Regions from separate parts of the Paenarthrobacter sp. NPDC090520 genome, predicted to be linked through region 1. Evidence: riboswitches for the same ligand, from Rfam matches in the RefSeq annotation. Region 1 holds a riboswitch; each other region holds the start of a gene.
The links. A riboswitch is a leader RNA that binds a small molecule or an ion and turns the genes downstream of it on or off. The one in region 1 is predicted to bind S-adenosylmethionine.

Region 1 (4,168 bases):
TCTGGCGGAAACCACCGCTGCCGTAACTGCTCCTCAACAGCCCGCGGCGCCGAAGCTCCGGGGTGAGTTTGTCCAGCACGGAGTGGACCGTCACCGGATCCACAAACCCGGAGAAGAGGAAGCCATCACCGCCAACCGCTTCCCCGGTCTCCTCGAGGTAATCAGCAATCTCTTCCGTGGTGCCGATGATCGAGTCTCCGGCTCCCCCGCTGCGGGCCTGCAGGATCTGGCGCAACGTGGACCCTGGAGGGGCTGCCTTGGAGAAGTGTTCCAGTGTTCCCTGGTTGCTGTTGGTGCTCAGGGTGGGGAGGGGCTCGTCGAGGTCGAACTTCTTGAAGTCGATCACCGAGAGGTAGGAGATCGAGTTGAGTTGGCTGTCGATATCCCGTTGTGTGAGCTCCCGGCGCTGCGCCCTCAGTTCCTCCGCCTCTGCAGTGGACCCCACCACGGTGGGCTTGAGGACGAAAAGGACCTTGACGTCGTCGGGGTTCCTGCCCGCCTTCGACGCCTCCTCGCGGATGGAATCGCGGTAGGCCTTCATGCCGTCCACCCCGCGCGCCAAAGCGATCGCCACGTCCGCGTTTCCGCCCGCGAACGCCTTGCCGCGGGGCGAGGCCCCGGCCTGTACCAGCACAGGTTCCTCCGGTAGCGGGGCCGTATTGAGGGGTCCACGAACCTTGAAGAAGTCGCCCTGGTGGTTGATCGGGTGAACCTTGGTGTGGTCCGCGAACCTGCCGGCCTCCACGTCCTCAAGCACAGCGCCAGGTTCCCAACTGCGCCACAGCCGCCTGACGACGTCGACGAACTCCTCAGCCTTCTCATACCGCAGGTCGTGCTCGATCTGTTGGTCCAGGCCATAGTTCTGGGCGGCGAGGTCGCTGCCCGAAGTGACGACGTTCCACCCGAGCTGCCCCTCGGAGAAGTGCTGGAGCGTGGCGAGGAGCCGCGCCGCGGTGAAGGGCGGGTAGAAGGAGGCGCTGACGGTCGGAACAATCCCCAGGTGCTGCGTGGCCGAGAGCAGGTACGGAACCAGGGCCAGGGGGTCGTGCTTCGGTGCGAAGGATGCGTGGGCCAAGGACACCTCGGCGGTGCCGCCGTAGGTATCCGGAACGGTGAGGGAATCCTCGATGATGAACAGGTCCAGCCCGGATCGCTCGAAGGCCCTGACGGCCTCCTGGTACAGCGCGGGTTTCTTCCAGTCGTAACCCAGGCCGTAGCCGGGCGTCCCCCAGCCTTGGACTCCGAATCCGTGGCCCACGAACCATCCAAAATGAAGCATGGGCTTGAGTGTAGAACTGCTGTGTCCGTTCACCGCGACCTGATTTCATGCGAAGTTACAGGGGGTCGTACTGCGTCAATTATGCTCCCGCGGCGTCACATTTGGACCCCGTTCGGCCCGCCCCGGGGAGGCACCGGTTACGCAACATGACGACGGCGGTGCAGTCGCCAAATGCGGCTTCCCGGCCGTGGATGTTACGTTTTTCTTGAGTAATGAGCACCAGCGTTAAGCCCTGACTTGCTGGTCGGCAACCCTCTCCCGCGGCGGGGTGCCTCAGGTGACTACTCGGCGTCTTCGAACTTCGAACTGCAAGCGTGACTGAGGAGCACCACGAATGCCTGAACCCACTGAAGAAAAACTCTCCTACCGCCTGATCACGGGTCCTGATACCCGTGAATTCTGCGAACGGATCTCCGCTGCTTTGGCCGAGGGCTACGTGCTGCACGGCAGCCCGGCGGCCACGTTCAACGGCGAAACCGTCATCGTGGCGCAGGCCGTGATCCTGCCCGCTGCGGTAGCCAGTGCGGACGCAGCTGTTGCGAGCGCCGTGGACGAGTTGGACAACTACGAGGAAGCATTCGAGGGCCACGCATGAGCTACGCAGGGGACCTGACCCCGCAGGACGCGTGGGCAAAACTTGAAGACGGCGCCATCCTGGTGGACGTGCGCACCGAGGGCGAATGGGCCCACATCGGTATTCCGGACACCAAGGCCACGGAGAACGATCCCCTGTTCATCCAGTGGAACCTCGCCGGCGGCATCCCGAACTCCCGCTTCCTGGAGGACCTGCAACAGCAGGCCCCCGAGGGCGACGGCGTGGAACTCGTTTTCATCTGCCGTTCCGGCCAGCGCTCCATCGCTGCTGCCATCGCCGCTACTCAGGCCGGCTTCACGGCCTACAACGTCCTTGAAGGCTTTGAGGGCGAACCCGACCGTTATGGCGAACGCACCGTCAACGGCTGGAAGAACCGTGGCCTGCCGACCAACCTGGGGAACGACTAAAAGTGACTTTCAATCCTGACGCCGCCGGCTGGAGCCCTGACACCCAGGCCGTCCGCGGTGGCCTTGACCGTACCAACTTCCAGGAAACCGCAGAGCCGGTTTTCCTGAACTCCGGGTTCGTCTACGAATCCGCTGCCGCCGCGGAACGCGCCTTCACGGGCGAAGACGAGCGCTTCGTCTACTCCCGCTACGGCAACCCGACTGTGGCCACCTTCCAGGAACGCCTGAGACTGCTGGAAGGAACCGAGGCATGCTTCGCGACGGCGTCCGGCATGTCCGCGGTCTTCACTGCCTTGGGTGCCTTGCTGGGTGCCGGTGACCGTGTGGTTGCCGCCCGCTCACTGTTCGGCTCCTGCTTTGTGATCCTCAACGAGATCCTGCCGCGCTGGGGCGTGGAGACCGTTTTCGTTGACGGGCCGGACCTGGACCAGTGGCGTGCTGCCCTGTCCGAGCCGACCACAGCCGTCTTCTTCGAGTCCCCGTCCAACCCGATGCAGGAAATCGTGGACATCCAGGCCGTCAGCGAACTGGCCCACGCCGCGGGGGCGACAGTCGTCGTCGACAATGTCTTTGCCACTCCCCTGCTGCAGCGCTGTGGCGACCTGGGCGCGGACGTGATTGTCTACTCCGGCACCAAGCACATTGACGGCCAAGGGCGCGTCATGGGCGGGGCGATCCTGGGCACCAAGGAATTCATCGATGGCCCGGTCAAGCAACTCATGCGCCACACCGGCCCCTCCCTTTCCTCGTTCAACGCGTGGGTGCTCACCAAGGGCCTCGAAACCATCGGGCTGCGCGTGAACCACAGCTCGGCTTCCGCGCTGAAGATCGCCGAGTGGCTCGAGCAGCAGCCGGCCATCAGCTGGGTCAAGTACCCGCTCCTGAAGTCGCACCCGCAGTACGAGCTCGCCACCAAGCAGATGAAGGCCGGCGGAACCGTGCTCACGTTCGAGCTCTCGCCGTCCGGTGGCCGGACGGCCAAGGAAGCAGCTTTCGCGCTCCTGGACGGGCTGAGCGTCATCGACATCTCCAACAACCTGGGCGACTCCAAGTCCCTCATCACCCATCCGGCCACCACCACGCATCGCGCCATGGGACCGGAGGGTCGCGCAGCGATCGGGTTGAGCGATGGCGTGGTCCGGTTGTCCGTAGGCCTTGAGGACGTGGACGATCTCATCCTGGATCTGGAGAAGGCCCTCAAACAGGTCTAACCTTCATGCCATGAGGCATCCATACCGCCGGGCGGGGGCTGTCATCGTCGCGGGTTCCGTGGTGTGGTTGGTGGGGATTTCACCCGTTCCGCAGGTCTACACCACACAGGATCCAGCCGAACGCTTGCGGCTGCTGATGCGTGGCGAGCGGGGCTGGATCATGGGGCACCACCTGGCTGCCGCGGGAACTGCTGCCGTGCCGATGGGGTTCGCAGCCTTCGCCCGGGCGCTGCCTGGCGGAACGGCCAAGACCTTCGCGCGTGCGTCCGCTGCAGCATTGCTGGCGGGCGCACCGCTGTTTGTCTACAGCCTGTCGCGCAGGGCATCGGACCTTGAGCGTTTCGCCTACCGTCGAGGGTCCAACGCACCGTTCCTTGGGTATTCCTGGCTACACATTGCCGGGCTGGGCGCATTGGGCGCGGGCTTGCTGCGTTCGCCGGCCAAGCGCTGGGTAGGTCTCACGGCTTCGGGCGCTGCCTCGGTCTTCGGCATCATCCTCCTGACCGCCAAGGACATTCCGCCGTTCGTCTTCTACCTCACGGAGGGACTCGTGGGGGTTTTCTTGATCGCTTGGGATGACGAGACCGGGTCAGGCCCGCCGGACCCGGCCGAGGATGGGCGCGGGATCGCGATGGGCGTCGGCTGACGCCCCGCGCATGGTCAACCTGGCGGCATG
Region 2 (4,168 bases), on a different contig from region 1:
CGACACACCAGCCCATCCAACCGCCGCCGGCTGCCGAGCGTGCCCGGACTGCCTGGCCGAAGGGTGCCTTATCCGAAGCGGGGTGGTCCAGGACCTCCACCACTTCAAGGTATTTGTTGTCCGCAAGGGGAATGATCATGTTCCGGGTACCGAAGCGCGGGTGCACTCCGCCCCGGACTGCGTCCACTCCCAATGCCGCGGAAATTCGTTCTGTCGTGGCCAGAAGGCCATCTCGTTCACAAGCGTAAGAGACGTGATCCATGCGCATGGCTTCATCTTGGCACTTTGTGATTCGGGTCTCAGCTAAGTCAAGCCTAACCAAGGTGGGATGTTATTGGAGGGCGGCGCGTGGCGTCATGGCGGGACGCCGGAATGACGCCCGAAGACCGAAAAATACTGTCTTCGTCACAAACCTGTGCATTGCCGCGGGGCCTTCCTAGACTGGCCGCAGTTGGAAGCATTCACAATCCACCGAACCCATGCGCCACAAAGAGGAGAACGCAATGTCCCAAGGATGGTCTTTCGAAACCCGCCAAATCCACGCAGGCCAGGAACCCGATTCCGCCACCGGTGCCCGCTCGCTTCCGATTTACCAGACCACGTCCTTTGTGTTCCCGAGCGCCGAGAGTGCCGCCAACCGCTTCGCCCTGGCCGAGCTTGCCCCGATCTACACCCGTATCGGCAACCCCACCCAGGATGCCGTGGAGCAACGGATAGCCAGCCTCGAAGGTGGCCTGGGTGCCCTGCTCCTCAGCTCCGGGCAGGCCGCGGAAACTTTCGCGATCCTCAACGTCGCCGAAGCGGGCGACCACGTGGTGGCCAGCCCCAGCCTCTACGGCGGAACCTACAACCTGCTGGCCCACACCCTGAAGAAGTTCGGCATCTCCGTGACCTTCGTCGAGGACCCGGACAACCTCGAGCAGTGGCGCAACGCCGTGCAGCCGAACACCAAGCTGTTCTTCGGCGAGGTTGTCTCCAACCCGCGCCAGGACGTCCTGGACATTGAGGGCATTGCCAAGGTTGCCCACGAAGCGGGCGTCCCCCTGGTCGTTGACAACACGCTGTCCACCCCGTACCTGATCCGTCCCATCGAATGGGGCGCCGACATCGTGGTCCACTCGGCCACCAAATACCTGGGTGGCCACGGTGCGGCGATTGCCGGCGTCATTGTGGACTCCGGAAACTTCGACTTCGGCAAGGACCCGGAGCGCTTCCCCAATTTCAACACCCCGGATCCCAGCTACAACGGCCTGGTCTATGCCCGCGACCTCGGCAAGGACGGCGCGCTCGGGGCCAACCTTTCCTACATCCTCAAGGCCCGCGTCCAGTTGCTGCGCGACCTTGGCTCCGCGGTTTCTCCGTTCAACGCGTTCCTCATCGCCCAAGGCCTGGAAACCCTGAGCCTGCGCGTGGAGCGTCACGTCGCGAACGCCACCACAGTGGCCGAATGGCTGGAAGCCCATGACGACGTCGAATCCGTCGCCTTCGCGGGGCTGCCGTCCAGCCCCTGGTTTGAGCGTGGGCGCAAGTACGGCCCCCGCGGTACCGGTGCCGTTGTCGCGTTCACCATCAAGGGCGGCGTGGAAGCGGGCAAGCGGTTCGTGGACGCCTTGGAGCTGCACTCGCACGTGGCCAACATCGGCGATGTCCGGTCCCTGGTGATCCACCCGGCCTCCACCACCCACAGCCAGTTGACCGTGGAGCAGCAGGCTGTAGCCGGCGTTACTCCGGGACTGGTCCGTCTCGCGGTGGGCATTGAGCACGTAGATGACATCATCGCCGACCTTGAGGCGGGATTCCGCGCGGCCAAGGGCGCCTGACGCCGGATCTGCCGTGAAATACGGTGGCGCCACCCGGCCGACGATTATTCGCCGGGCGGCGCTGCCGGGTGCTCGTTCATGAACGAAGATGCTCCAAACCGTCACACAGCTGTCACATTCTTCGCCAGAACGGCTGTGTTCTTCCTAGACTCTTACGTATTAGGTCATGAGTGCCAGTGACAGCCCCGGCTTGCTGGCCGGCAACCCTCCTCCGCGGTGGGGTGCCCCGGGTGAGGACCTGGCCTGCCGCATGAAAGGCGGTGGGCAAGCGCGAGGTTAGGTGTCAAAGGAATGACCATTACTGCTACAGCCCTTCCCACATCCGAGGAAGCAGACGGAACCCTCAAGTACGCCCACGTGGGCCCGCTGGAACTCGAAGCCGGCGGCTTCCTTCCCGATGTGGTGTTGGCCTACGAAACATGGGGCCAGCTGAACGCCGATGCCTCAAACGCCGTGCTGGTGGAGCATGCCCTGACCGGTAGTACCCACGTCGCCCGCGGCGCCACCGATGAAGACGGATGGTGGGAGCAACTGGTAGGGCCAGGTGCCACGATCGATACCGACAGGTTCTTCGTCATTTCGATCAACATCGTGGGTGGTTGTAACGGCAGCACCGGGCCGTCGTCAGCGGCTCCGGACGGAAAACCGTGGGGTTCCCGGTTCCCGCTGGTCACCCTCCGGGACACCACCGAGGCTGAGTCCCGCCTGGCCGATGCCTTGGGAATCCGCGCCTGGCACTCCGTACTGGGCGGTTCCATGGGAGGCGCCCGTGCGCTCGAATGGGCTGTGACTTTCCCGGAGCGGGTCAAGCGCTGTGCGGTGGTGTCCGTGGGTGCCTACAGCACCGCAGAACAAATCGCCTTCGCCCAGTCGCAGACGCTCGCCATCCGCCAGGACCCCAACTTCAACGACGGCGACTACTACCAGGGTGCCGCGCCGGAGGCCGGCCTCGCCCTGGCCCGGAGGATCGCCCACATCACCTACCGCTCCGCCTTGGAATTGGATGTCCGTTTCGGCCGCGAACCGCAGCACAAGGAAACCCCGCTCGCCGCAGCCATCCTGGGGAAGCGCGGCCGGTACCAGGTGGAAAGCTACCTCGACCACCAAGGCACCAAGCTGGTGCGGCGCTTTGACGCCAACAGCTACATCGCCATCACCGAGGCCCTGATGAGCCACGATGTCACGCGTGGGCGGGGTACTTTGCAGGAGGCCCTGGGCCGCACGACTGCCGAGTTCTTTATTGCCGCCGTGGATACGGACCGGCTCTATTTTCCGGCCCAGTCCAAGGAACTCGCCGACGCGTTGCCGGGTGACGTTCCGGTGCATGTGATCGAGGCTCCCATCGGCCACGACGGCTTCCTCACGGAGATCGGGCAACTCTCGGCGCAGTTGCGGGAGTCCTTCTTCGCCTGAGCGGGGTACCGGGCAGGCTGTCCAACGGGCATTGCCGTCAGGCCAGCCTGGCTTCCACGCCCAGGAACCGGCCATAACGGTCCACTTCGGCTTCCAGTGCCCGCTGGACGGCGGGCGTGGCGGGCTGGTTCAGGCGGATATCGAGTTCGCAGGTGCCACCGGCGAATGCGTGGCGCCACCAGCCGGCCAGCCTGCCATCCAGCAGGACTACGTGCATGGGGCCGCCGTTTTCCGGGAAGTAGGGTGCCACCCCGCCGAGGTAGTGCCGGGACTGCGAGTAGCCCATGACGTACTCGTCGTAGCACTGGATGAGGTCCACGCGGGGGAGTGCGGCGTCCGGATCTGAGCCGACCTCCCGGGCGGCCCCGGTCCGCTCCAACCCGGCAACATCATCTGCTGCCAGGTGGAAGTCCAGCCCGTCGAGCGGAAGCGAGGCCAAGGCCCCAGGGGCAACGTCGGCGGCTACCTCGAGCCCACGTTTCACGTCCTTCATGGTCAGGCCGGACCACGCCGAGCAATCCTTGACCGTGGCCGGTCCACGGCTGGTGAAGTACCGCAGGGCCAACTGGCCCAAAGCCTGGTCCCGTTCATCGGCGTCCAAAGCGTCAGGTCCAGGCTTGGGTACCCGTTCCCCGAACAGCGCGTACGTCTGCTTGAGGGCACCCCCGGCCGAGCGGATAGGTTTGCCGCTGACCAGGATCCGGCTGATTTCCGCATGCATGAGGTGGTACACGAAGCCGAGTCCCTTGCCCGGGAACCCCGCGTCCTCCAGGACCGCGGAGAGTTCCTCGCGGGTCTTATGGGCGCCACCCGCAACTGCTTCGGCGAGGAGGCCGGAGCTTCGGGCGGCTGAGGCGGCATCGACCCCCGTCTGCCGGTACATGCCTTTGTTTCCCTGATGCAGCCGTTCCCCGGACAGGCCCATCAACCAGCCG
Region 3 (4,168 bases), on a different contig from region 1:
GGCGTATTCGGCAAGCTTGTCGGCGACGTCATCGTAGGATCCCACCAGGCCACGGCCATTGAGGCGGGACCTGGCGGCGACGAACTGCCGGATGGACAAGCCCTTGTCCTTGGCTTCCTCACGCCACTGGGCAGCGAGCTCCTTGGCGCTCTTGCCGTGGAAGGCGTTGCCGCGGGTGGGGTTGGTGACGTCAACCACCGGGTCGATGTCCGGGAGGGGCCCGTCGGGGTCGTACCCGGCCAGGGTGCGGCCCCAGAACTGTTCCAGGTAGGCGATGGCCGTTTCCGGACCCACCTGTTGGGAGCGGACCCATTGGTGCTTCTCTTCCGCCTCGGCGGACGTGGCTCCGAGGATGAATTCCTGTCCGGGGAAGATCTTCACGTCATCGGCCGGGCGGCCTGCCTTGAGGGTACGGGCGACGATGTCTTCGCGGAATTTCTTCGCGTCCTCCAGTTCGGGGTGCGCCGAGAAGATCACGTCGGCGTTCCGCACGGCGAAGTCCCGGCCATCGGGTGAGTCGCCGGCCTGGAACAGCACCGGGTGGTGCTGGGTGGAGCGCGGGAGGCGGCCGGTGATCTCGACGTCGAAGCTTGCATCCTTGCGGTGCACGGGAGTGATGCTGCCTTCGCGGAGCCAGCGGGCGTCGTTCCGGGACCCGGCGATTGCGCCGTCGGCCCAGGAATCCCAGATCGCTTTGGCCGTCTGGACGAACTCTTCGGCCCGGTTATAGCGGTCCTCGTGCTTGAGGAACCCGCCGCGCCGGAAGTTGGCGCCGGTCCATGCGTTGTCCGTGGTGACGATGTTCCACGCGGCGCGGCCGTCGGACAGGAGGTCCAGGCTGGCCAGCCGGTGGGCGAGGTCCGCGGGATCGTTGTAGGTGGTGTTCTGGGTAGCCACCAGGCCGATGTTGGTGGTGACAGCTGCCAGGGCAGCGAGGGCGGTCTGGGCGTCCGGGCGCCCTGCGACGTCAAGGTCGTGGATCTTGCCGAGGTGCTCGCGGAGGCGGAGGCCCTCGCCCAGGAAGAACGCGGTGAACAGGCCGCGTTCAGCGGTCTGGGCCACGCGGCGGAAGGATTCGAAATCGGTCTGCGAGCCGCTGGCTGCGTCCTTCCAGACCGTGGTGTGGTTGACGCCCTGGAAGAAGACGCCGAACTGGATCTGCCCGTTGCCTGCGATGCGGTGGTGCTTGGTCATGGGTGAGCTCTCTTGTGGTTTCTGTGATGCGTGGGCGTCGGTCAGGCCGCGGCGTAGCGGTTGGCCGGGCGGGGAAGATGGAACGTTTCCCGCAGCGTCGCGCCCGGTTTGGGTGGCGTCACCAACCCGGTCTTGTGCAGCGCGGGGAGCACCTTGTAGGCCAGTTCGGGGAGGTCGACGTCCAGGACAGCAGGCTTGAGGCGAACGCCGTCTGCCGCTGCGAACAGTGTGGTGAGCACTTCCACCAAGCCCTCAGCGCTTCCGGCGTAGCGGGCTCCGCCCTGCCATTCCTCGTGGGAGTCCAATTCGGCCAGGCGCTCGGCGGCCGTCTGTCCACGGGCATCCAGGATGACGTCCAACTCCACGAGCGTCCGCTGGGCACCAGCCGCCGCTGCCGCGTGGGCCGCCGTCGGAAGGGCCTCAACGGACGCTGCGGATACCAAGGCCACGTCTGCCTCGACGGCCGGAATGAGACCTGCGGGGGCAAATACCACCAACTGTCCCTGCAAGGGGCGGGGGATGATGGACGGTCCCTTCACGGAGAAACGCGCTCCTTCGAAGTCGGCGTAGTGGATCTTGTCCCGGTCGAGGTAGCGGCCCGTGGACACGTCCCGGAGCACGGCGTCATCTTCCCAGGAATCCCAGAGCCTGCGGCTGGCTTGGACCACATCGGCTGCCTCGGCCGCGACCTCGTTCTCTGCCAGCGGCGTGCGGCCCACGGAGCGGGCTTCCTCCAGCAGGTTCGCGGCGTTCACCAACCAACCGGCCCTGCCCTGGGAGGAGTAGTCCAGGCTGGCGAGCTGGGTTGCGACGTGGAATGGCTCAGTGAAGAGCGTTCCTGCTTCCGGAACCAGGCCCAGGGAGCCCGTGAGGGGCGCTGCGAACGCGGCGCGCTGAATGGCGTCGATACGCGTTGGGATTCCTGTGCTGCCGGCATCCACGGCCCGGGTGTCCTTGAACGTGGCAAGGTGAAATCCCGCGATATCGGCGGCCTGGACAGTCTCACGGATCCGTAAGCCCCCCAACAGCGCCTGCGGATCGTGGAGCGCCTTTCGCCACGCAGCCGGGTGGGCTCCATCGCCGTCGAGCTCCAGCCCAACAACGCGTGAACGGAATTCGGGTACAGAATTTGTAGGCATGTTCTCTCTTTTCAGAGGCCGCCGCGCGGCCGGTCGACATTCACTTGCCGCAAACGCGGCCAGGTCTGTTTCCGGAGCACCCCGCCACCTAATGCCTGAGGGTTGCCGCAGCGCGAGCCGGTCCTTGGCGCGCTGACTCTTGACCTGGAACTGAATCTAGGAGCACCTCCAAGGAATGTACAAACGCCCTGACGCGGGGCGTCAACGCGGGAAACACCGCGTCAACGGACTGCCAAATTCGTCATTTTCCACTCCGGCCTGTACCCCGCGTGACGATGCGTTGCGTCGCGTTGAGCCGCGTGTAGCGACGCCTGACGCGTTGCTCAACGGTTTTTGGCGCACCGTTTTCCTGCCTCCTAGCGTGGGCGGCATGACCGTTTACGAATCAGTCCTCGATGCCATCGGTGGCACTCCCCTGCTCCGTTTGAAGAAGCTCGGCGTGGGCGTCCGGCCACGCATTTACGCGAAGCTGGAGTTCCAGAACATTGGTGGCAGCGTCAAGGACCGGGCCGCACTGTCCATGATCCGCGCAGCTGAACAGGCCGGACTCTTAAAGGCTGGCGGGACGGTGGTTGAAGGAACCAGCGGTAATACCGGGATCGGGCTGAGCCTGGTGGCGGCACAACTGGGCTACCGTTCGGTGATCTTCGCTCCCGCTGCCACTGCAGCGGAAAAGGTCCGGCTGCTCCGGGCTTTCGGGGCAGAAGTGCACCTGGTGGCCGACTTCGTGCCGCGCTCACACCCGGACCATCTGGCGAACCGAGCGGCGGCCTTTGCAGCCTCGACCCCGGGTGCCTGGCTGGCACTCCAGTACGACAACCCGGCCAACCCCGGCGCCCACTTTGCCGGCACGGGACCTGAAATATGGAAAGACACCGAGGGTGCGGTGACGCATTTCGTTGCGAGCGTCGGAACCGGAGGGACCATCAGCGGCACCGGCCGCTACTTGAAGGAAGCCAGCGACGGCCTGGTCCAGGTCATTGCGGCAGACCCTGAGCACTCCCGCTACGGTGGCGGCAACGGCTCACTCAAATACACCGAAGGTGCCGGTCACCCCCTTCACCCGGCCTCCGCGGAGGACATTTGGCCTGAAGCGTTCGATACCACCTTGGTGGACAAGTACTTCAGCATCAGCGATCGCGACGCCATCTTCACCGCCCGCCGTGCAGCCCTGGAGGAAGGGCTGCTCATTGGCGCCACGGGAGGCACAGCCTTGGCGGCGGCTCTGGAACTTGCAGCCACGTTGGATGAAAGCCACACCATCGTTGCGGTCATCCCGGACTCGGGCAGGAACTACCTCTCCACCTATTTCGACGACGCTTGGCTCACCTCGCTCGGCTTCCTGGAACCGACGACGCCGGACGGAACCATCCGCTCGCTCCTCACCGGTGCGCCTGCCGGAGTTCATCTCCTGGCGAACGGCCTGACAGCGGCGGAGGCCGCCGTCGAACTTCACACCCGGTCGCTGGGGCCAAGCGAGCCGGCGTTCCTGGTGCTGGACCGTGGCGATAGCTTTGGAACCGTCCACCCGCGCGAAGTTGTGGGTGTAGTGACCCTGGAGTCGTTGTCCTCGGTGGATGACGCAGCTCCTGCTGCTTCGGCGGCTGTTGCTTACAGGACCGTCGCGGTCGGCGTCCCCGCCTCGGAGACGCCTGACCTGACGGAAGTAGCGGCAGTCCTGGTCGACGGTCGGATCGCCGCTACGCTGCGCTGATCCTCATCCGGTGAAACCGTGGACCTATGGTCGTAGACGGCCCTGGCAAGGCGGGGTAACTCCACCCCGTCTGCCACGCCACGCCCCCTACCGCGATCGTCCCTGCCCGGCAGCCAATTCG
Region 4 (4,168 bases), on a different contig from region 1:
GCTGGTCCGCGTCGAGGAACGCCGGACGCTTCTGCGCCGCAGCGCGGACGACACCGATCCCATCGAGCGCGTCGTGGTGGCCAACGCGGACCAATTGGTGGTGGTTGTGGCTGCAGCGAACCCGGAGCCACGCACCGGCTTCATCGACCGCGCACTGGTAGCAGCCTACGACGCCGGCATCGAGCCGCTGCTCCTCGTCACCAAGGCGGATGTCAAGGATCCTGCCGAACTTCTGGCCAATTACCTCAGCCTCGACTTTCCGGTCATCATCAGCCGCACGGCGGATTCGCAGGCCTCCGGCATCGATGCACGTTCAGACGACGGGCTCTCCGCCCGTTTGGACAGCGACGCCGTCTCCCGCCTGCGTTCCCACCTCGACGGCAAGGTAACCGTCATGCTGGGACACTCCGGCGTGGGCAAATCCACCATGGTCAATGCCCTCACAGGAGCCGAACGGGCGACCGGTGGGGTCAATGCCGTCACCGGGCGCGGACGCCACACTTCCTCCTCCGCCCTGGCCCTCAAACTGGCGGACGCTCCTTCCGGCAGTTGGATCATCGACACCCCGGGCATCCGTTCATTCGGCCTTGCCCACGTTGATGCCGGCCGCATTCTGCATTCCTTCCCCGACCTGGAGCCCGGCACGGAAGCCTGCGACCGTGGCTGCAAACATGACGCGAGTGCAGTGAACTGCGGGCTGGATGAGTGGGTCAACCAAGGCAATGCCGGCCCTTCCGGCGTGGCCCGCCTGGCTTCGCTCAGGCGCCTGCTCGGTGCCGACCCCCGCCTGGAGGCCAAGGAAACCAAGGAATTGGGCACCGTCAACTGAGGGTCGGAGCCTCACCTCCCCCGGGGCGTGGAGGATTCACGATAGTTTGGTGGCATGACCCAACCCGTTTCCAGCTACAACGATGACTTGCGATTGGCCCACGTCCTGGCCGATTCCGTGGACGCCCAGACCATGGACCGGTTCAAGGCCCTGGACCTGCAGATCGAAACCAAACCCGACCTGACGCCGGTCACGGATGCGGACAAGGCCGCTGAGGAAGCCATCCGCGGACAGTTGTCGCGTTCACGCCCCCGTGATGCCGTCCTCGGTGAGGAATTCGGAAGCAGCGGCCACGGTTCACGGCGCTGGGTCATCGACCCCATCGACGGCACCAAGAATTTCGTCAGGGGCGTCCCCGTGTGGGCAACCCTCATCGCCCTGATCGACGAAGGCGAACCCGTGGTGGGCGTGGTCAGCGCACCAGCCTTGGGCAAGCGCTGGTGGGCGGCCAAAAGCATGGGCGCCTACATGGGCCGCTCGTTGGCCTCGGCCACCCGGCTGAAGGTTTCCAACGTTTCCACGCTCGCGGATGCGTCCATGTCCTACTCGAGCCTGTCCGGCTGGAAGGAGCGCGGGAACCTTGACGAGTTCCTCGGCCTCACCGAGGACATTTGGCGTACGCGCGCCTACGGGGACTTCTGGTCCTACTGCCTGGTGGCAGAAGGCGCCGTTGACATCGCCTGCGAGCCCGAACTGAACCTCTATGACATGGCGGCCCTCGTGCCGATCGTCACGGAGGCGGGCGGCCGGTTCACTTCCCTTGAAGGTGAGGATGGCCCCTTCGGCGGCAACGCACTGGCAACCAACTCGATCCTGCACTCCGAGGTCCTGAAACGCCTCAATCCGGGAATCGACGATCTCCTCTGAATTTTCGACGGCGGACACCTCCCTGGGAGGTGTCCGCCGCACTTTATTCGCCAAATCCGCCCTTTCCGCATCCTGCGTAACAATGCGCTTAACAAAGTGGACGGCTTTGTGTCCGGCATGCGGGGTGCCTTAATGTCTACTACAGGTCACGAGTGCCAGCGCTAAACCCCGGTTTGCTGGCCGGCAACCCTCCATTCGCGGTGGGGTGCCCCGGGTGACGACCAGGCCGGTCCGGAACGGATACGGCAAGCGCGGATCCCCCCGCAAGGGGGTCCCTCTTGAGTGAGGTCCCATGAGCACTGTTACGTTCGAATCCACCGCCCTTCCCACTGCCACGCAGGAAGCCGCGGCCGCCAGGCCCCTTGCCGCCGTGACTGGCGCCGAACTGCAGGCGCCCCTGATCCAGGGCGGCCACGTCCGCTACGCCAACCTCGACTACGGAGCTTCCGCGCCGGCGCTGACCATCGTGTCCGCGTACCTGAACGAGGTCCTGCCGTACTACGCGAGCGTGCACCGCGGAGCCGGATTCGCGTCCCAAATCAGCACGTCCGTCTATGAAAACTCCCGCGAGATCGTGCGCGACTTCGTGGGCGGGCGCCCCGATGACTCCGTCATCTTCACCCGTAACACCACCGACTCCCTCAACCTGCTGGCCGGCTGCCTTCCGCAGATCGACGGTACGCCAACCGGCGAAGTCCTGTACCTGGACATCGAACACCACGCCAACCTGCTGCCGTGGCAGGGCGTGCCGCACCGCAGCGTCGTAGCCGCTTCCACGCTTGCTGCGACCCTCGCCAACCTGCGCCACGAACTGGCCCAAGGCGGAGTCTCACTGCTCGCGGTCACCGGCGCCTCCAACGTGACAGGTGAAATCCTGCCCATCGCGGAACTGGCCTCCCTTGCCCACGAATTCGGTGCCCGCATCGTGGTGGACGCTGCCCAACTCGCCCCGCACCGCCGGATCAACATCGCCGAAGCGGACGTCGACTACGTGGTCTTCTCCGGCCACAAGCTGTATGCACCCTTCGGTGCCGGCGTAGTGGTAGGCCGCCCCGATTGGCTCGACGCCGGAACGCCGCACCTTGCCGGCGGTGGCGCAGTCCGTGAAGCCCGCCTCGACTCCGTCAGCTGGGCGACAGGTCCGGCCCGCCATGAAGGCGGATCCCCCAACGTCCTTGGCGCCGCCACCCTGGCCCGCGCCACGCAGGTCCTGGCCGGCCTTGACCAGCAGGCCTGGCACGACCACGAGGCCGCCATCCGCTCCTACCTTGTGGAGGGCCTGCAGGCCATCGACGGGGTCACCGTCCACCAGATCTTCAGTGATTCCACGGACACCATCGGTGTGGTCAACTTCTCGGTGGAGGGATTCGACGCCGGTCTGGTAGCCGCCTACCTGTCCGCGGAACACGGAGTGGGCCTTCGCGATGGCCGGTTCTGCGCACACCCGCTCCTCAAGCGCCTGGGCCTGCCGTCCGGTTCCCTGCGCGCCAGCTTCGGCGTGGGTTCCCGGCTGGAGGACGCCGCCCGGCTGCTCAAGGGAATCCAGGAACTGAAGGGCACCGGGCTGGGCTGGGACTACGTGGTGGACGAGGGCCGCTGGGTTCCGGCGAACGACCACCGCAGCTATCCCGAATGGGCCCCCAACACGCCCGGTACCGCAGGCGCTGCTCCCTGCACCGTGGACTGACCGCACTTTGCCGTGACCCGGCCAGCCCTGCCTTGCTGTAAATTCGTAGGGTACTTCCGGCGTTCGCGGTAGAGGAGTCTGTACACACCATGCGGTCCCAAGACCCTTCCAAGGGTTCGCATCAACCCAGCGGTCCCAAGCTGCACGCGGTCCGGCGCAAGGAACTGGGGCAAAGCTTCCAGGATGGCGGCGAGCACTACCATGTGGTGCGTCCCGGCTACCCTGCAGACTCCGTGGATTGGCTTCTTCCTGCCGGCGCGAAGTCCGCGGCCGACATCGGCGCGGGCACGGGAAAATTCACCACGCTGCTCGTGGACCGAGGTCTTGAGGTTACCGCCGTCGATCCTTCCACGGACATGCTGGCGCAACTCCGCCTGTCGTGCCCGCAGGTCCATGCGTTGGAGGGCACCGCCGAGGCGAGCGGACTGGCGGACTCAGCTTTCGACGTCGTCAGTGTTGCCCAGGCCTGGCATTGGTGCGATCCCGACAAAGCCAGCACGGAAATCGCCAGGGTGCTCCGTCCGCATGGCGTCCTGGGCCTGATCTGGAACCAATTGGATACTTCCGTCCCCTGGGTGCACCGCCTTTCACGCATCATGCATGCCGGCGACGTACACAAACCGGGTTTCCGGCCGGCCATCGGTCCGGAGTTCACCGGCTTGGAATGCCATGTCACCCATTGGGAGGATGCTGTGTCCCCCGGGGACATCATGGAATTGACCAAGTCGCGCAGCTATTACCTTCGAGCCAACGAGGCTACCCGTGCCAAGGTCATGGGAAACCTG

Region 2: it holds a riboswitch for S-adenosylmethionine, as region 1 does, so the genes downstream of both, ACIQTZ_RS10065 (homoserine O-acetyltransferase) here and ACIQTZ_RS21235 (DUF1737 domain-containing protein) in region 1, are expected to answer to the same signal.
Region 3: it holds a riboswitch for S-adenosylmethionine, as region 1 does, so the genes downstream of both, ACIQTZ_RS21700 (LLM class flavin-dependent oxidoreductase) here and ACIQTZ_RS21235 (DUF1737 domain-containing protein) in region 1, are expected to answer to the same signal.
Region 4: it holds a riboswitch for S-adenosylmethionine, as region 1 does, so the genes downstream of both, ACIQTZ_RS01525 (aminotransferase class V-fold PLP-dependent enzyme) here and ACIQTZ_RS21235 (DUF1737 domain-containing protein) in region 1, are expected to answer to the same signal.

What each region holds. Positions count from the first base shown of each region.
Region 1 covers NZ_JBIVXM010000025.1:11,738-15,905, forward strand. The annotation lists gene ACIQTZ_RS21230 (NtaA/DmoA family FMN-dependent monooxygenase) at 1-1,312, opposite strand, end outside; SAM riboswitch class IV at 1,488-1,600, shown strand; gene ACIQTZ_RS21235 (DUF1737 domain-containing protein) at 1,614-1,874, shown strand; gene ACIQTZ_RS21240 (rhodanese-like domain-containing protein) at 1,871-2,281, shown strand; gene ACIQTZ_RS21245 (O-succinylhomoserine sulfhydrylase) at 2,284-3,492, shown strand; gene ACIQTZ_RS21250 (hypothetical protein) at 3,503-4,138, shown strand; gene ACIQTZ_RS21255 (glutamate--cysteine ligase) at 4,082-4,168, opposite strand, start outside.
Region 2 covers NZ_JBIVXM010000006.1:236,357-240,524, forward strand. The annotation lists gene ACIQTZ_RS10055 (VOC family protein) at 1-268, opposite strand, end outside; gene ACIQTZ_RS10060 (bifunctional o-acetylhomoserine/o-acetylserine sulfhydrylase) at 480-1,820, shown strand; SAM riboswitch class IV at 1,983-2,097, shown strand; gene ACIQTZ_RS10065 (homoserine O-acetyltransferase) at 2,112-3,233, shown strand; gene ACIQTZ_RS10070 (winged helix DNA-binding domain-containing protein) at 3,271-4,168, opposite strand, start outside.
Region 3 covers NZ_JBIVXM010000026.1:44,900-49,067, forward strand. The annotation lists gene ACIQTZ_RS21695 (NtaA/DmoA family FMN-dependent monooxygenase) at 1-1,194, opposite strand, end outside; gene ACIQTZ_RS21700 (LLM class flavin-dependent oxidoreductase) at 1,236-2,333, opposite strand; SAM riboswitch class IV at 2,369-2,478, opposite strand; gene ACIQTZ_RS21705 (PLP-dependent cysteine synthase family protein) at 2,704-4,047, shown strand.
Region 4 covers NZ_JBIVXM010000001.1:312,247-316,414, reverse strand. The annotation lists gene ACIQTZ_RS01535 (ribosome small subunit-dependent GTPase A) at 1-829, shown strand, start outside; gene hisN (histidinol-phosphatase) at 884-1,696, shown strand; SAM riboswitch class IV at 1,841-1,954, shown strand; gene ACIQTZ_RS01525 (aminotransferase class V-fold PLP-dependent enzyme) at 1,989-3,383, shown strand; gene ACIQTZ_RS01520 (class I SAM-dependent methyltransferase) at 3,473-4,168, shown strand, end outside.